Regions from separate parts of the Lysinibacillus sp. NPDC097231 genome, predicted to be linked through region 1. Evidence: a T-box and tRNA genes for the amino acid it is inferred to sense, from the RefSeq annotation. Region 1 holds a T-box; the other holds one or more tRNA genes.

The links. The T-box of region 1 lies ahead of argS (arginine--tRNA ligase). A T-box ahead of a tRNA ligase gene usually reads a tRNA of that ligase, here a tRNA-Arg.
Region 2: it has a tRNA-Arg gene. The T-box ahead of argS (arginine--tRNA ligase) is inferred to sense a tRNA for this amino acid. The anticodon was not compared.

Annotation. Positions count from the first base shown of each region.
Region 1 covers NZ_JBIWDH010000002.1:96,440-106,397, forward strand. Annotated here, with positions in the region: gene ACIQXF_RS02255 (S66 family peptidase) at 1-533, opposite strand, end outside; gene ACIQXF_RS02260 (DinB family protein) at 894-1,367, shown strand; gene ACIQXF_RS02265 (ABC-F family ATP-binding cassette domain-containing protein) at 1,491-3,095, opposite strand; gene ACIQXF_RS02270 (FAD-dependent oxidoreductase) at 3,886-5,772, shown strand; T-box leader at 6,143-6,362, shown strand; gene argS (arginine--tRNA ligase) at 6,419-8,098, shown strand; gene ACIQXF_RS02280 (TcaA NTF2-like domain-containing protein) at 8,544-9,671, shown strand; gene recQ (DNA helicase RecQ) at 9,680-9,958, shown strand, end outside.
Region 2 covers NZ_JBIWDH010000006.1:106,481-116,438, reverse strand. Annotated here, with positions in the region: gene ACIQXF_RS06210 (YqjF family protein) at 1-62, shown strand, start outside; gene ACIQXF_RS06205 (hypothetical protein) at 239-901, opposite strand; gene ACIQXF_RS06200 (SDR family NAD(P)-dependent oxidoreductase) at 996-1,742, opposite strand; tRNA gene ACIQXF_RS06195 (tRNA-Arg) at 1,963-2,036, shown strand; gene ACIQXF_RS06190 (stalk domain-containing protein) at 2,706-4,043, shown strand; gene ACIQXF_RS06185 (hypothetical protein) at 4,568-4,996, shown strand; gene ACIQXF_RS06180 (CamS family sex pheromone protein) at 5,336-6,454, opposite strand; gene ltaS (lipoteichoic acid synthase) at 7,707-9,659, shown strand.

The DNA of each region.
Region 1 (9,958 bases):
CAATTTAGTCGGTCATCTGTCCAAATTGGTGGGATTGGCATGTCATAGGGAATCGATAATGAATGTAAAAACAAATCTTTAAAATATTGCTCTGTATAATGGACAAATGGAGGAAATTCACCAAATGTAGAAGCTACAGAAGGTCCATAAAAAACAGGAACGCCAGTCTTTGCATACATGGCAAGAAGTATGGCGGTAACATCAGACAACCCTACGAGTATTTTGGGGTTGTGCTTTAGGGCTTGGTAATCTAGATAGGGAAGCATACTATTGGCGTTCGTACCACCCATTGTCGGTAAGATCATTTTGATTTGGGGATCACGAAGAAGGGCATTAAGCTCCTGAGCTCGTTCTTTAGGTGTCCCTGAGCGGTAAAAATCCTCTTTGCCAGTTAAAGACCCTTCTTTTATGGTAAAGCCTAGCGCTTGTAGACGTTCCTTGCCTCGTTCATAGCGAGCTTTTGCTGTCACCGTAGCTGGTTTGGAGGGCGAGTAAATGCCAATTGTATCGCCTTTTTTTAATGGGGAAAACATAAAATACCTCTTTCTATTTAAATTATTTCAGCGGTTGTCCAAAACATCCGCTGAAATAATTTAAAGCCTCCGGCGGATGTCACGGAATCGGAAAGGAGTTCTTTGTGCAAGCACAAACCCGATTCCGGACTCAATTATGCCAAGGAATAATTGATCATCAGACAAAGCTATTATACATGATTTTACAATTTTATGAGGGGATACTTGAACTTTAGCATTGCGGTGTAAAAGTGACTAAAAAATATTGTTATATTAGATTATAAAATAATAATATTATGTAAACTTAAGAGCAGAAACTTGTAAGAGAGTTGAGAATTTACTATGATAGAAATGAAATTACCAAAAATGGGGGGTATTCTTATGTATCGACAAGTGAATGATTTTTTACATGAGTGGACAGCTGCATCTCAAGGGACGCTTCAAGTATTGAAGGCAGTAACGGATGAAAAGCTAGGACAAAGCATCGTGGAAGGCCACAGTACACTTGGCTGGTTAGGCTGGCATTTAGTTGGGGCTGCTGGATATTTTAGTTTTTTAGCAGGTTTAAAAGTGCCGATGATTCGTCAAGAAGATCCTATTCCAGCTACGGCTGCTGAGATTGTAGCAGCTTACGAAAAAGTAGTAAATGGCGTGAAAGAAGAAGTAGCAAAGCTATCCGACGAGGATTTAGCGGAGGAAGTAAAGGGCTTTGTAGGTCCAATACAAAGAGGCGCATTATTACGTGCCATGATCGATCATCAAACACATCATCGAGGACAAATGACAGTGCTCCTACGTCAAGCAGATTTACCAGTACCAGGCGTAATGGGTCCTACGAAGGAAATGCAAAAATAAACAAAAAATAATCTGACAGTTGCTTTATAAGTAAAGAAAGTTAGAATCTACAAGGCACCCATAAGAATTAAATCCATACAAAATAACAGGGTTCTCCTTTTTAATAGGAGAACCCTGTTGTTATTAGCTTAAACCTTGGCTATCTTTCCATTCAAGGAATTCATCATAAGTTAATAGTTTATCTAAAATTGTGCCGTCTTCACGGATTTCGATGACACGGTTCGCAATTGTTTGGATGAACTGATGGTCATGAGATGTGAAGAGCATTGCACCTTTGAAGCGCATTAGTCCTTCGTTTAGTGCCTGAATAGATTCAAGGTCAAGGTGGTTCGTTGGTTCATCAAGTAAAATAACGTTTGCTGTTGCAAGCATCATTTTAGAAAGCATACAACGTACTTTTTCTCCTCCTGATAGTACAGAAGGGGATTTTTTTACTTCCTCACCAGAGAATAGCATACGACCTAAGAAGCCGCGTAAAAAGCTTTCTGTTTCATCATCAGGAGAATATTGGCGTAACCATTCCACTAATGATTTCTCTGAACCTTCGAAGTATTTATCGTGATCATTTTCAAAGTAGCTTTGAGATGTTGTTACGCCCCATTTGAACGTACCAGCATCTGCTTTTCTTTCGTCCATTAGGATATCAAGAAGAGCCGTTTTTGCCATTGGATTACCAAGTAAAATGATTTTATCTTCTTTGTTCATTGAAAAGCGAATATCTTTAAATAGTGTTTCGCCTTCATTGCTTGCTGTAAGGCCATCCACTGTTAACACATCATTACCGATTTCACGTCCAGTTTGGAAGTTGATGAATGGATATTTACGGCTAGAAGGTTTAATGTCGTCAAGCTCGATTTTATCCAGCATTTTTTTACGAGAAGTCGCTTGGCTAGATTTCGAAGCGTTCGCAGAGAAACGAGCAACGAATGCTTGTAGTTCTTTAATCTTTTCTTCTTTCTTCTTGTTTTGGTCTGCCATCATTTTTTGTGCTAATTGGCTAGACTCATACCAGAAGTCATAGTTCCCAACATATAATTGGATTTTTGAGAAATCAAGGTCAGCAATATGTGTACATACTTTGTTTAAGAAGTGACGGTCATGGGATACGACAATAACCGTATTTTCAAAGTTAATTAAGAATTCTTCTAACCATTGGATTGCCTTTAAGTCAAGGTGGTTGGTAGGCTCATCTAGTAATAGAACGTCAGGTTTACCAAATAGAGCTTGTGCTAATAATACTTTGACTTTGTCAGAACCTTCAAGGTCAGCCATTAGCATATAGTGAAGCTCATCGCCAATCCCTAATCCGTTTAATAATGTTGCTGCTTCTGAGTCAGCTTCCCAACCATTTAGGTCAGCGAATTCACCTTCTAATTCAGCAGCACGCATGCCATCTTCATCAGAAAAGTCTTCTTTTGCGTAGATAGCGTCTTTTTCAGCTTTTACTTCCCAAAGACGTTTGTTCCCCATAACAACTGTATCTAATACATTGAATTCATCGTATTCAAAGTGGTTTTGTTTAAGGACAGATAAGCGTTCGTCCTTACCCATTGATACGTGGCCTTCCTGGGCTTCGATTTCACCAGAAAGAATTTTTAAAAATGTTGATTTACCGGCACCATTTGCCCCGATTAAACCGTAGCAATTCCCTGGTGTGAATTTTATATTTACGTCTTCAAATAGTTTACGATCGCCATAGCGAAGACCTACATTACTTACTTGAATCATGCAAGTTCCTCCTTTTTTCACAATGGCACTAGTATATCATGAAATATGTTCCATAGTCTATAAACATTATTAAACCAACGTTTATCGTATTTAAAGTATTGATTAGCCAGGACTCCTTTAACAGCTACTTATATACTGAAACTGAATAAAGATACAGACGCCGTTTCCATCTTTTCTATAGGTGTAATTTTTCGAGAGAAAGAGGATAGTATCTTTGGTTAATTTTTTACCATAAGAAAACAATTACAAAGACCTACAATATTTTGATAGGTTCCATTTGCTTCAATACTACATTATCGACTAGAATGGTTCTATATCTGTTTTTTGTTTTAGGTTATACATACATCTTTATCGTTTCTTGTGTGCTTAATGCATTTGAATTCTTAAAGTGAAATTCTGCAATTGCAGCCCCTGCACTTCACCTCTACAAATGCCGGTATAGGTAACTGTCAGTAGAAGGTTATCATTCATAATATTTTTGTGCCGCATCGTTCGGAAATGATATCACTTGTTCGGACGATAGAAAATGAAACCCACATTTTGAACTTATCACGCTGAGTTCTTCATGTTAAAGAGGGATTCGTTCAGCTGCATGAATAACTATTTTGAATATCGGAACTGAAGCGACCTTCTAGGTTTGCTACGAACCCACGTTAATGTATCAATTCATCAAGCTAATGTGAAATCGTTAATAAATGTAACAAAAACCATGTTCAACTCGTCTTTTAAAGGTGAACATGTTAGTATAACAAGAGATTCAGATGGGAATTTTATCTATTGGAGGTATGTTATGGGTAAGGGCTTGCTGTGGTCAGCCATTTTAATAGTAGTAATTGTACTAGGAATAGGAAGCTATTATCTAATTTCAGAAATTAGAAGTGAGATGGCCTATAAAAAACTTGTGGAAAACTTTGAAAAGCCAATTCCTATAAAAAACATAGATGAAGAATATGATGTGATTGTTATTGGCGGAGAGCCAGAAGGAGTTGCGGCGGCAGTATCAGCAGCTCGTAATGGGGCTAAAACACTGCTAGTAGAAAATCGTGAGGATTTAGGAGGGCTATTTACGTATGGAATGCTAAATTTCCTTGATATACCTCGAAATGACGATAAAAGATCAGTCAGTATGGGCATTTTTAAAGAATGGCACGAGCTGGTAAAAGGCAAAGATGCATTTGGCATTTTAGGTGCTAAGGCGGCCTTTAAAAAGCTTGTCGATGACGAACCAAATTTAACGCTTTCTGTACAAACGGAAGTCATGAATGCCAATGTTGATAATCATCAACTAACATCTGTGAAATTAAAAAATAAATATGGTACGTATGTTGTGAAAGGTAAGGCATTCATTGATGCAACACAGGATGCTGAATTTGCTGCAATGTCAAAAGTCCCTTTTTTCATGGGTGGAGAAGATATTGGCATAAAGGATAAAAGAATGGCTGTTACGTTAATGATTCATTTGAAAAATGTTGATTGGGATAAAGTGAAGACAGCAGCAAACTCTAATACTTTCGGTGGTGCTCACTTAAATGATTCAGTTATGTGGGGGTTTACAAAGCTTCATGATGACTACAAGCCTGTGGAAGAAGGTACGAGATTACGAGGCTTGAATTTAGCAAAAGTAGATGATGAATATTACATTAATGCTTTACAAATTTTCCACATAGATGGCTTGAATAAACACTCGAAACAGGAAGCAATCGATAAAGGAAAGAAAGAGACAGAACATATTTTACGTTATTTAAAAGAGCAGTTTCCTGGCTTTGAAAATGCTGAGATTGTGAGCTATCCAGAGGAACTATATGTCAGAGAAACAAGACATATTTGGGCAGAGTACCAATTACCGATGTCCGATGTTTGGAAGAATAGCGATCACTGGGATAGTATTGGCTTAGGTGCTTACCCGGTTGATGTTCAAGCACAAACACCTCATGATTATGGATATGTAATTTCGGCTCCAAAGCAATACGCCATTCCTTTCCGTTCGTTAGTACCTAAAGAAATCGATGGCTTGCTCGTGGTGGGACGTTCTGCAGGTTATTCATCGCTCGCAGCAGGCAGTGTACGTGTGGTTCCAACGGGTATGGTGACAGGAGAAGCGGCAGGAGCAGCTGCAGTATTAGCTATTAAACACGATGTGAGCTTTAGAGAAATGAGCAAGAACAAAAAGCTCATCAATACCTTAAGAGAAAATTTAAAAAAACAAGGGGCTTTTGTGGATCAATTTTCTGTGGATTATCCATATAAAGATGAATGGTATGATAAATCGATTCAAACATTAATCAATTACGGACTCGTTGTTGGTGGTTACTCCAATGACTTATTCGTTGAAGATAAGGCAACAAAGATTAAATTCGCGAAAATGCTAAAAGAGGGCATTCTACGTGCCTACCCAGAAAAGACGAAAGAACTGGGAGATAAGCTGGATACCGTTATCTATAAAGTAGCTAATAAGGAAAAGGATCCGATCACAAGAGATGAAGTTGCAGATTTCTTGACGGAAGTACTTATAGGCAAGTCAAGTACAAATAGCTGGGATTTATTGATTGAAAAAGGTATTATCAGTGGAAAATTAGCGCAAAGAATTTCAGAAAATAAGGAACTACAATTAAAAGAGATGTATGCCATCATGGCTGAGGTCATTCATTATGCAGAAAAGGAACATTCTCACTCGTGAGGAATGTTCCCTGGCAATATCATATAGGTTCGAAATAAAGTTTAAAATAAACGATAGAAACTCCACTTTGAAAAAATTCAAAATGGAGTTTTTTCTTTAAGTACAAATTTTATAATCTTGCTTACATTTATGTGTCTTATTACAAAGAAATTTACCAGTATGTCGGCAGGCTTTTTTGTTACGCCACAGTAGGGGAAGGTAATCGAATCAAAGTACAGCTAAACCTTGCGACCCAAAGTAAGGAAGCAAGCTGCTTAATGTATATGCTCTCTTTGTTATGTAAATCCTTAAAATGGATGTAAATGGTATGTAAGAAAAAAGACCTGTTGACTTAAATAGGGGACTACTGTAAAATGTTTCAAAATTAAGGATAAATTCGATGAAAAAGAGAGTAGTTTATGGAGCAACTGGAAAGCGAGTTAGGGGCGGTGTGAGCCTAATACAGGAACCATAAATGAAACGCACTTTGGAGAAGATTCTCGAATTAGTAGTAGAGAATATCGGGGAGTCACCTCGTTAGCAATGGAAAGTGGTCATTTGATATGGCAACTAGAGTGGTACCACGGGATAACTATGCTCTCGTCTCTATTTTTTAGAGACGGGAGCTTTTTTATTATTAATAAAATAGAAGAAAGGAAGATAAGAGATGAACATAAATGAACAAATAGCTAAAAGTATTGCTGTTGCATTAGATAATCAGCTGACAGAAACAGAAGTTGTACATTTATTAGAAAAACCGAAAAATTTGGAGCTAGGGGATGTAGCTTTTCTATGCTTTACCCTTGCAAAAAAATTGAGAAAATCGCCTCACATTATTGCTACAGAGATAAAAGACAATGTGGAATGTAATTACATTCAGGATGTTCAAGTTGTTGGTGGATACGTCAATCTATTTTTACATCAGTCCATCATTACACAACAGGTGCTTAACAAAATATCAACAGAACAACATTTATACGGGAGCCAGCAGCAATCGAAGGGAAATATCGTTTTTGATTTTTCTTCCCCTAACATCGCCAAGCCTTTTTCCATGGGGCATTTACGTTCTACAGTGATCGGCAATGCTTTAGCAAATATTGCCGAGAAAAATGGCTATAAAGCAATTCGCATAAATCATTTAGGGGACTGGGGAACACAATTTGGTAAATTAATTGTTGCCTATAGACGATGGGGAGATCAACAAACGATTAAAGCTGCACCAATCGCGGAATTATTAAAAATTTATGTGAAATTCCATGAAGAAGCAGAGAAAGACGATTCACTTAATGATTTGGCACGTGCCGCCTTTAAAGCATTAGAGAATGGTGACGAGGAGGCGCTAGCTCTATGGCAATGGTTTAGAAATGCATCATTAGAAGAATTCAAGATCATTTATCAGTTGCTTGGAATTGACTTTGATTCATTCGATGGGGAAGCCTTCTACAATGATAAAATGGCCGCGGTTGTGAAAGAGTTAGAAGACAAGGAGCTACTTGTAAAATCTAAAGGGGCTTATGTTGTGGAAATCGACAATATGCCTCCATGTTTAATGACTAAAACAGATGGTGCTACGCTCTACGCGACTCGTGATTTAGCGGCTGCTTTTTATCGTCAACAGCAATATAACCCAAAAAAGATATTTTATGTTGTGGGTAATGAACAATCTCTTCATTTTAAGCAACTATTTCACGTTATAGAGAAAATGGGCTATGATTGGGCAACAGACTTACAGCATGTGCCTTTTGGGATGATTCTTAAAGACGGTAAAAAAATGTCCACTCGTAAGGGGAAAATTGTTTTATTAGGGGAGGTGCTGACTGAAGCGATTGCTACGGCGAAGCGCAATATTGAGGAAAAAAACCCAACGCTAGGGAAAAAAGATAGTGTAGCCCATCAAGTTGGTGTAGGAGCGGTTATTTTTAATGATTTAAAAAATGATCGTCTACATGATATTGAATTTTCAATTGAGCAAATGATGAATTTTGAGGGAGAAACTGGCCCATATATTCAATATACTCATGCTCGAATCACATCTCTTTTAGAAAAAGGCAATGTAAAAAGTCACGAGGTATCTTTTGACAAATTAGGTGAGCAAGCATGGCCAGTTATTTTATTACTAGAACAGTTTCCGAAAGTGGTTACCAATGCATTTGAGCAAGCAGAACCATCACAAATTGCCAGATACTCCTTACATGTAGCTCGTTTATTTAACAAATATTATGCTCACAATAAAGTTTTAGCAGATGAAGCGCTACAACAATCACGTTTAGCATTTTGCCAATGTGTAGCCATTATTTTAAAAGAATCATTAGCATTATTAGGGATTGAAGCGCCAGAAAGTATGTAGGATCTCACAACGCATCTACTTCATCGAGGTAGATGTGTTATCTTCATTCAGTAGGTGTTTGAACACCCACTGAATGAAGATAAAGCCTCCGGCGGATGTCACGGATTTTGAAAGGAATTAATAAAAGGATGTTAGCCTAAACCCTTCGCATCCTGCGAAAACGGCTAACTGACCTGCATCGTGCAGGCCTGAGCACAATTCAAAATCAGGACGCAATTACGCCAAGGCGAAATTGATTTAAAAATAAATTTCCTTTTTAATAATAATATTTTGAATGTTGATTATAAGTCATTTTTCATAGCAAAGCTAAAAAAGAATTCCTTTTTATAGGTATAACGAATTGCATAAAAGAGGTTTGTCGTATTTTTATAGTATATGATTTAAAATAATATTATTATGTAAACTTGAAACGTAGGAAAACCTTGTTTATGATAGAAAAGAAAAGATGTTAAAAGAAAGTTTTGGTGAACGTATGCGGAGAAAGATGCTCATTCTTGGAGCAACAGCCTTCCTATTAACAGGCTGTGGTAATCAAACAGTGGCAGAGATGCTTCATATCAAAAAATCCGAGGTGAAATCAGAAAAGGTAGTGACGAAGCAGGAGGAAAAAATTGTACCAGAGGTAAAAGTAATAGGCGAGATTGGAACTGGTGCAGGTATCATCGTTAAAAAAGAAGATGCTAAGCTTTATATTGTGACCAATGGTGCGCTTGTGGCGTCAAAACCAACTGCTCTCGTACAATTTAATAATGATAAGCTCGTGGAAGCAAATGTGCATTATATGTCTACAGCCCATAATATCGCCATTTTACAGGTTGCATCCAAAGCATCAGCAATGGTACCGACCGTATATAGTGGGGAATTAGATCAGCTAGCTGTGTATGTCGATGGCTTACCGAACATTATAAAAAAATACAGTGACAGGATAGCGGCCTATTACATAGATGTTGAACAAGCTTTACCTTTAGGGAGCCCTGTTATGGAAGCGGACAATGGTGAATTTGTGGGCATTTATTTTAATCGTCAGCAAAAAGGCGTTACACAGCCATACATATTGCCATTTACAGAGATTGCACCGTTATTGGATGAATGGATTGAAAATGGTATGAAGCCAAGTGATCGATTATCTCAATCAAAAAATTTGTATCCTTATATCGAACAGGGTGATAAAGAAGCAGTTCAGCAAGCTATTGAAAAATATGGTAAGAATGTTTTTGCCTATAATACCGATGAAATAAAGATATTTTTAGATACATTTCATAAGCATTTAAAAGCAGCGGTTGCGATACAGGATGCTAGTGTGATGAAACCTATAGTAGGCGCAGACGATTTGCAAAGTACGCTAGATAGTATGATTGCTTACTATGCCTCCAAACATGCAAAAATTCATTTTTCTGATACGACGATTAAAAATATCGAAATGAAAGGACAAAATATAATTGTTCATGCAAAAACGGAGTATGTACTAACAAATTCTGCCGGTCAGCAGGCACTTGCCAACTCTATGATGATTTATGAAATAAATAAAAATGAACAGGGCGAGTATAAGCTTATTCGCCTAACTGAGGAGTGAAACATTGGATGCAGCAAGCAAGACAAATGCTACAACATCATTTTGGCTATGATTCATTTCGTAATGGACAGGCACAGATTATTGAACAAACATTACGAGGTCAATCAAGCCTTTGTGTGATGCCAACTGGCGGTGGAAAATCCATTTGCTATCAAATTCCAGCCTTGATGCTAGATGGCCTCACAGTTGTTATATCCCCACTCATTTCTCTAATGCAAGACCAAGTGGAAGCATTACGTGCGGCAAATATTCCGGCTGCCTATATAAATAGTACCTTATCTGTGCAA
Region 2 (9,958 bases), on a different contig from region 1:
TTGCTCATTATTCGAAGAGACAAAAAGCTAGAATTTTTTCACCAGTTTTGGAAAAGCAATAAGATGTTGAGACAAAAGTGTTTCAGCCAACAAAAAAACCGAACTATTCAATGATACACTCATGAAGTGTTTCGGAATAGTTCGGTTTTTCTATTATCGTGTTTTTGTTAATTTAGAGATTAATCGGCTTTATGAAGGAACCATTTAGTTATGTCCCAGCTTCTTATCTTCATAACATTTAAAAGAGGTAACAAAATTGCATGACAATCGCGCCAGCAATCATATCTGACATATCGAGTGCCTCTGCTTCTATATCATCAAATATTTGTACATCCGATTTATAGTCTTTCTGAATCATTGTTACGGCTTCGTTTTTTGTTAAAGCTAAATGTGTATAGAACATTTTTTGTAATGCCTCTATACTCAAATAAGGATTGATTCTATTTAAAAATACTGCGATATCGTCAGCATTCCGATACCATTCCTTTTCTTTTGCATCTGCTGTTTCTGAATCTCCTTTGGCAGCCGCAGTCACTAACTGTGCTGCAATAATAAGGTGTTCTTTAATCAACTCAGCGTATCGATCAGCAATTTGGTCGCCATAAAATGGCCGTATACAATTACCTAAGTCTATCGCGTTCCGTAACAATAGTTCCTGCACAAAAGGTATATCAGGTAAGTTAAAGACAATACTGATAATTGTCATCCTCGTCCAATTCACGTGCTCCATCCATAACAGACGATTCATTGCCATATAATCGGCTTCTGCTTTACTGATACAGCGACGATGATCATTTTGTTGCCGTAAAAAATGGCGCATAGGTGCAGTATATTGGGTGTATGGAGCACGATAGAGCATGTTTAAAGGATTTACGTAAAATCCGTATGGATATGAGTACAATGTATATCCACTCCTTCAAGTGCTTTATTCTAGTTTAGAATACTCTGAGGTACTCTAGAATATGAAAGAAAGTTTATGAAAGGAGTGGATAGGGTTATTCTTCATACATCATTTTCTTTGTCATTCCACCATCGACTGTAAGATTGATACCCGTTACAAAATTATTCGTTGGGCTTGTTAAATAGAAGCAAGCCTGCGCAATGTCTTCGGGTACCCCTACACGCCCAGACAAATGCTGCTCGTGATCAATCTTACGGAGCTGTTCATAATCACCTGTTTCAATCCAACCAGGCGATATACAATTCACTGTAATATTATCTGGACCTAAAGAACATGCTAATGCATGTGTTATTGCAACAATACCACCTTTAGTTGCAGCATAAGCTTCTGTGTTTGGCTCAGACATTTCAGCCCGTGTAGAGGAGAGAGAAACAATAGAGCCACCATTGTCATTTGCACGCATAATTTTGGCAGCCTCTCTTGCACAGAAAAAAGCGCTCGTTAAATTCGTATGAATAATATCATTCCATTCACCCAACGTTACGTCGTAAGCAGATTTATGTTGAAATTTCCCTGCATTATTAATTAAGATATGAATAGTACCAAAATGATCGACGACTTTTTGCATTAAAGAAACAATGTCCTGCTCTTTCGTAACATTTGTCTCAACAAAAAGAGCTGAATAACCTTGTTCCAGCAAATCCTTTTCCAATTGCTGACCATTTTCTCGATTTACATCAGCAATTACAACCTTGGCACCATTTCTTGCATACGCAAGTACAATGCCTTTGCCAATCCCTTGCGCACCACCAGTTACAACTACTACTGAATCTTTAAACATCTTCATACCTCCATTTTTTTGCTTTTAATTATTTTAGCAAAAAATCGCTTATTTTTTGAAAAAGCAGTATTTAGAAATAGCATAAAATAAGTATTAAGTTCATATAATAATCATTGTGAGGCAAACCTTGCCTTCATAGTAAAAATAATGTTGACATTATTCTATAAAGTATATATAATAAATATTGTCCTTCCTATAGAATACATAGCAACGACATCATGTCTCAGTAGCTCAGCAGGATAGAGCAACGGCCTTCTAAGCCGTCGGTCGGGGGTTCGAATCCCTCCTGGGACGTCTATAAAGCAGTCACAAACCATTGAAACAATTGGATTTGTGAGAAACTAGGGATTCGGTCGGGGCTTCGGTCATTGATGCAGAATCCCTTTTTTATTACCCTAAGAAATTATGTGAACATCGTACCGAAATTATCTTCCAATTCAATTGAATGGAGGATTTTTTTTATGTCCAAAAGTCGGGATTATTTGATGTAGACTTCACACTGACAACTAAGGAGCTTACCGCTTCTATCAAAGAAGAAAAGACTGCCATAGCTCGCTACAAGTCCTTTTCAGAAGCGTTAGGAATATAGTTAATCAAATGGAGGGTGTGATTAAGGAAGAGCGTAGCAAAGCTGATTCATTTCAACTTTGAGTTAGCTTATAGAAATAATCGTAGCAAGTTGATAGAGCCATTAACGAGCCTTTGGACGTTGAAATAGATTTGGCTTGGGCTTGTATCAATGGACTTTAGGAAGCTACTTATTTCACAAAAAGGTAAAAATCCAACAATCACTATTTACAACCCTTTCACTGAATATATATGTTAGGGCTATCATTTATCACTCAACCCTGTTAAATGAAAGAAACATTGAATATTACCACTGTCCCAAATATTGGGTTTATGGTAACATATATCTGAATCTCTTAACTTTAGAAAATATGAAAGGAAGTGTAATAATCAGATATGAAAAAGATATTGAAACCATTGATTAGCGTTATTGTCATTGGTGCCCTCTCTCTAACTATAAATTTAGATAAAAATGTATTAGCTAAGGATATTGAAAATACATGTAAGTATGATTCGGCATCGAAGGTCAACCCTAATTCTTCCACAATGAACTGTTTGTTAACCGAAACAGCACTGAGTTATGATGTTCCTCCTGAAATTGTGAAGGCAATAGCGGAAGGTGAAAGTGGAAATTGGCGTCATTTCGATAGTAATGGTGAAGTGATTGTGACAGCCGATAATGGAATTGGCATTATGCAAATTACAAATCAAGCCGGCTACAATCAAGATAGACTAAAAAGTGATATTGTCTATAATATTCAAGCTGGTGTAGAGACTCTAGATAAAATGTTTAAGCGGAAGGATTTACCTAGCATCAACGGTGGGGAAAGAGATGTACTGGAACATTGGTACTTCGCTATCATGGCTTATAACGGTACTAAGCCAGTAAATAGTCCAATTGTCCAAGCAACTGGTGAAAGAAATGCAAATGCCTATCAAGAAAGAATTCTCCGAATTATTGAGAAATTGGAATTAATAGACTTAACAGAGCTGCCTTTTTTACGTGAACATTTTCAATATGACTCTAACAGCAGGGAAAATATTAAATTTTCAGCGATGAACTATCCTTTTGATTTACCATTAACAAAATCAAAGTATTTTTTTAAAACAAATCAAAAAGTTAGTGCAACAACAACTAATGTAAAATTTAGGACAAGACCTTCTATGGATAGTCCTTTTAGTACTTTACGTGAAGGCGAAATTGTTACCATTACGGGTCCTTTTGAATATGAAGAAGTATCAACGAAGAAAAACCATTTTGTTTGGTATCCTGTGAAAAGAAATGACGGGACAAAGGGGTATGTAGCATCAAGTTATTTAAACTACTCAGCTTCAACGCCGCCAACACCTACAACTCCAACTCCAGTTAACGCTAGTGCATCACTGGGAGTATCAATTTACATAAACGGTGAGAAACAATCATTTAGTAATCAAGCGATAATAGAAAACGGTAGTACATTAGTTCCTTTAAGAGGTATTTTTGAATCACTTGGTGCTAATGTCCAGTGGAATCAATCTACTCAAACAATTGATGCTTCAAAAGGTAATATAAAAGTATGGCTGAAAATAGGTTCGAAAAATGCTAAAGTAAATGATAATGCAATAAATTTATCAGTTCCAGCACAAGTTAAGAGTGGAAAAACGCTTGTTCCACTTAGATTTATTAGTGAGTCATTAGGGGCAAATGTCCAATGGAATCAAAAAACTCAAACGATAACAATTACTGGAGATTAAAATAATGGAAAAACGGAAAAAGAAAAAAGGGAAATTCCAACTTTAAAAATAGGGAAAACTTTTTCAGATGACCAAATAGAAGTTACAATTAAAAAAATCGAGTATATAAAAGATGGTCTTAATAACGGATTTTATGTGTATTTATTTGTTAAAAAAAAACGGTTGCGTTCATAGCAATCGTTTTTTTGTAATTTACTGCTGTTGCAATTCAAAAAGTATTTAGTTGAATTAGCTTACAGCAATAATCGTAGCAAGCTGACAGAGTTATTTAACGAGCCTGTGGACGTTTATAATATAGTAGTGGAATCATTTACACAGGGTCTGATTGGAGCTACAAAGTTGATCGTTTTTTTTGCGTTGAAACTGTGTGAACCCAAAGCCCTCGATTCTGAATGACGCTTTCTGCTATTCTGACCTTACACGCAACTTTTTTTGTTTTGGAAAAATAATGGGTAATTTTCTAAAAGATTGTTACTATTCAACTAACGGAGCAGAATGGTTGAATAAGATATACGAGGGGGAGTATGGTGAAAAAGATAGGATTACTAATTTCTTTTTTTCTTGTATTAATGGCTGGATGCGTAAAGGAAGATGAGAATCTAAGTGCAAAAGGTGAAATAGCAAAAAGTCATTTAGAGGAATTAGGATACAAGATTTTATCTTTTGAATCAGAGGATGTTTTAAGATTTTCTAAAGCACAATTAGAAGTGTTACCATACAAAGCGATGTGGGAAGTCCAAAGTGTGAGTCCTGATAAATATATATATAAAAATATAGATACTGTTGATTTTATAGTGAGAAATCACCCTTTAGATGACTTATTTGATATGGGCAAAACGAGAGTAACTGTGTTTATTTATAATGATGAAGTTATTGGTGGTTTATCGTCACCAACATCAAAATACAATGATGTAGTTGGTGGATGGTACTCCATTGACGGAAAAAATCCTTGACGGGATACAACCTGGGATTGATTGTTAGTTATTGAACTCCCATGGAAGAACTTAACATCTTTCATTTTCTGTGGTGAAGTGCTAATTTTGCGCTTCATGGGTGGCTAATTAGGTTATATATGTAAACGGTATGAATTGTATTTATAACAGTACAGCAGAATGAAAAACACTTGAAACCTTATGAATACTAGGTTTCAAGCGTTTTTTTGTTTTTGTAGATAGTTTGAAAATCGTATAGAACATAATAAATACAAATTAGCTAAACAAAATGTAAACATGGTGAACAAAGAAAATATGAATAAACATTGATTTCTATTACTTCATCTCATTCTTCCATTTTTATATTGGAGTTGCATAAAGCTGTTTTTTAATTGGATCCCAAAGGATAATCCCAACATCTTGTTTTTGATCTATAATACGAATAGTAATAGGAATATAATCAAATAAAATAGTATTTAATTTATCACCAGTGAATTGTAAAAGACCAATCAATTCAGTATCCTTTATTAAAGGCACGTTAACATCTATTTTTAAATCAATTAATTTCCCATTTTGATATCTAAGTTTACCAATTATTTTAGGATTTAAATGTTTAAAACCTTTTTGAATATCTTCTTTGAAATTTAATAATTTATCATAAGTATCTTTGTCTAAACTATATAATGAATCTGAAGGGAATGTATAATTTTTTATATCTATATCAGTCCATTCATCTATTCTATTTCCTCCTTCTGGAATAAATGTTTCAGCTAAAAATATTCCTGGAATTATATCGTTTTTATTTGATTCTTGATATAAAGTTACATAAATAGGGACATTAGGTATTTTTTTATTGTTTCTAATATCTTTAATTATAATTTCGGCTATTTCCTTACCGTAATTTTCTACATCATTTACATTATCATCGTTACTATCGACTTTAACCTGATCCGTATAAACTAAACCTTTATCATCAGTTACTCTAATGTCATAAAATTCATTTAAAGATATGGCTAAAGACATTCCTTCTACTTTTCCATTTTCTTTGTTAATAAAATTTTGTTCTAATACATGAGATAATATCTTAGGATTATTTTTTTCATCCTCTAAAACATCTCCAGTACTATTTTTTATAGAGGGGTTTAAACCAAAACCTTCTTTTGATTTTCTATCTAACCATTGACTAATAATAGTTTTATCTAAATATTGACCTTCCTGCATATAAAACTTGTTTGTAGAAAAGTGATTTACTGATAAGTCCATTAGTCCTCTCTCAATTTCATTTACATTTAATGAATTGTTTATATTACTTAGTATCAATCCTCTTGAAACATTAAACTTTGCAGGTTGTTTAATTTCATATATTTTCTTTTCTTGAAATGTTGATATATCATTTTTAACAACTTGATCATCGTTACTACAAGAAACTAAAAACAATAGTGGTGTTATAAAAAACAACATACTCTTCCGTATATCCATTTATTAGATACTCCTTACCGATTTATATATAATTGAAACCTATATTTCCATTTTAGGGAATTCAGAGTAAGAAGTACATACCAAAAAACAGACAACCAAATTAGTTATCTGTTTAATATTCGACCACTCATCGATGATAAAAATAATTGGGGAAAAACAAGCCTCATTGTTAACCTTATACAAAATCAAATACACCCCCAATGAATTTTCTTATGCCTCTAAGTAACCAGAAGATTAATCTGAAGGGTAAGAAAATTAATTCTGGGATACAAAATAGTACATCAAAAATGAAATCTAAAAAGGTATAATTTTTATCACTCTTCTTACTTTTTCTCGTTTGGTTTTTCTTGCTTTGCCACCATTTCTTAATATGACTCATCCCTTTTTCCTGATATAGTTACTGACCTTTATAATTTTTCTTAAATAAATTTACGTTTAAGAGCTTATTTGGTTTCATGTAAAAGCTTAACTACATAAATTATATGGAGCCAAATAGTGTTTGTTACATAACATATCTGAACATCTGCGAATAATTTCATAAAAGTTCCTACTTTATCATGCTTATTCCATATTTCTTTGGGGTAAATGTAGAAAAGTATGAAAAGGTTCATACTTTTTTCGCTAAAAGATTAAAATGGTATAGGTTATCTCATGGCTATATATAGCACATGCTGAGGTATCTGTTATTACCAAGTAAAGGATACCTGGTTTGTGATAATGCTTTTCAATACTGACTATGGCTTTAACACTGATATGGAATTATGTAATAGAAAATTAGTTGGCATGGTGATTGTTAACGCTATTTTTAGATTTTTGAGTTGAAAAAAGATCACCCTGCAATAGGTGATCTTGAATACAACTATAAATGTTGTTAGAGATTAGCGCTAAGCTTCACCTATGACAGTAGGGTTTCCAATAATACCCGGCAAATGTTAGTGAAATAACTAACGTTTGCCGGGTATTTTTATGATAGGATTTCCGGTAATTACAAATAATTATACTAATTGTCTTTTATGATATTTAACAACTTGACAGAAGTTTAAATGGGGAGTAATATACATTAGCGCTACGAAAAAAAGCTATTGTGAAGTAACGTTTTTACAAATGAAATACTTATAATCTAAGTTAATATACATTTAGATTTTAACTTTTTTCAGTGGGTGTCCAAACACTTGCTGAAAGATGTTAAAGCTCCGGACGCAATTATGCCGAGGCATAATTGATTTTAAATAAGTATAAGGTAGGTGCAACAATGAAAAATCTAGTAAGTAAAAAAGGTGAACTATTAAACAACTTTTTAGGGATATATTTATTAGCTGTTTTAATGTTATGGATTAAAACATACATCACTCAAACAGCACAATTTGAATTAGGTGTAGAAGGATTCCTTCAACAATTCCTTTTACTAATAAATCCACTAGGTTCAGCAATGCTATTCCTAGGATTTTCATTTTTATTTAGAGGAAAGAAAAAATATACATCACTAGTTGTAATTTACACGCTTATGTCTATTCTTTTATATGCCAATGTTGTGTATTACAGATTTTTTAGTGATTTCATTACCTTACCCACAATTTCCCAAACTCAGAATTTTGGAGATTTAGGTGGTAGTGTTCTTTCTTTATTAAAGCCTTATGATATTTTGTTCTTTGTGGATGTATTTGTAATGTTTTTCCTACGATTCTCAAGAAAAATACCAAAAGAAACAAATCATTTTGGATATAAAAAAGCAATCGCAATTATTGTTTTTGCAATAGTAGTATCAATCATAAATTTAGGATTGGCTGAAACTAGTCGTCCGCAACTATTAACTCGAGGTTTTGATAGAAACTATATTGTGAAATATTTAGGAATGTATAACTATACTATTTATGACACAGTAGAAACGATGAAAGCTTCTTCACAGAGAGCTTTGGCGGATAGTAGTGATATTACAGAAGTGATTAACTATACAAAATCTAACTATGCCAACCCAAATGCAAAATATTTTGGTACAGCTAAAGGAATGAACGTCATCTATTTACATTTAGAATCATTCCAAAACTTTCTCATCGACTATAAATTAAACGGTGAAGAAGTGACACCATTTTTAAATGCATTAACAAAAGATAAGAATACATTGTATTTTGATAATTTCTTCCATCAAACAGGTCAGGGTAAAACGTCCGATGCAGAATTTATGCTGGAAAACTCTTTGTTTGGGTTACCACAAGGGTCAGCTTATATTACAAAAGCACAAAATACGTACCAAGCAGCTCCTAGTATTTTAAAAGATTATGGTTATACATCGGCTGTCTTCCACGGGAATAACGGAAGTTTTTGGAATCGAAATGCAATTTATAAATCATTTGGATACGACAAATTCTTTGATGCTAATTATTATAATACTGGTTCTTCAAATGACATGGCCGAATATGGTGTGTTAGATAAACCTTTCTTTGAACAATCTCAAAGTCTTTTAAGTTCCTTACCACAACCTTTTTATACGAAATTAATTACGGTAGGGAATCACTATCCATATAAAATGAGCCAAGACCTAGTAACAATTGATAAAGCGAATACTGGTGATGCGAGTGTTGATAATTATTTCCAAACAGCTCGTTATGCAGATGAAGCAATCGAACAGGTCTTCAATCAATTAAAAGAATCAGGTTTATATGACAATACGATGATTGTTCTTTATGGTGACCATTACGGTATTTCTGATAATCATAATGCAGCGATGGAACAAGTAATTGGCAAAGAAATTACACCATATGAAAGTACTAATTTACAACGCGTACCACTATTCATACATGTTCCAGGAATGCAAGGTGGAACCAACCATACTTATGGTGGCCAAATAGACCTTCTTCCAACGGTATTACATTTACTAGGAATAGATACGCAAAAATTTGTCCAATTTGGTTCAGACTTATTATCAGAAGAGCATGATGAAATTGTGCCATTTAGAAATGGCGATTTTGTCAGCCCAACGATCTATTCAATTAATGAAAAGTTTTATGATAATAAAACAGGTTTACTACTAGAAGATAGTCAATTAGAGTCTGCAAAAACTATCAAAAATGAAGTAGATCATAAATTGCAATTGTCTGATAAAGTCGTGAATGGTGATTTATTGAGATTCTATACGCCAACAGGCTATACACCAGTTGATCCTTCTCAGTACAATTACTCCAAAGATGAGAATGTAGAATCGAATTAATGATTGCAATTTGCTAGGCAGTTCAAGAAAATGTGTTTGATATCAAAGAGTTTATCTTTATGATATCTTACCGTTATCTTGAATTGCCTTTTTTTATCTTCATTCAGCAAATGTATTATGCGCGAAAGCATAGCGCAGATACAGAAGACTCCCACCCAGATGCTATTTAGTAATATAAAAATGACCAGAGCTCTAATGAGTATCTGGTCATTTTGTATACTTTAAATATGGTTGAATCACTTAATTTACTTTCAAAATGGGTTCTTTTCTATGATTAAAGTATTATGTGAATTTTATAT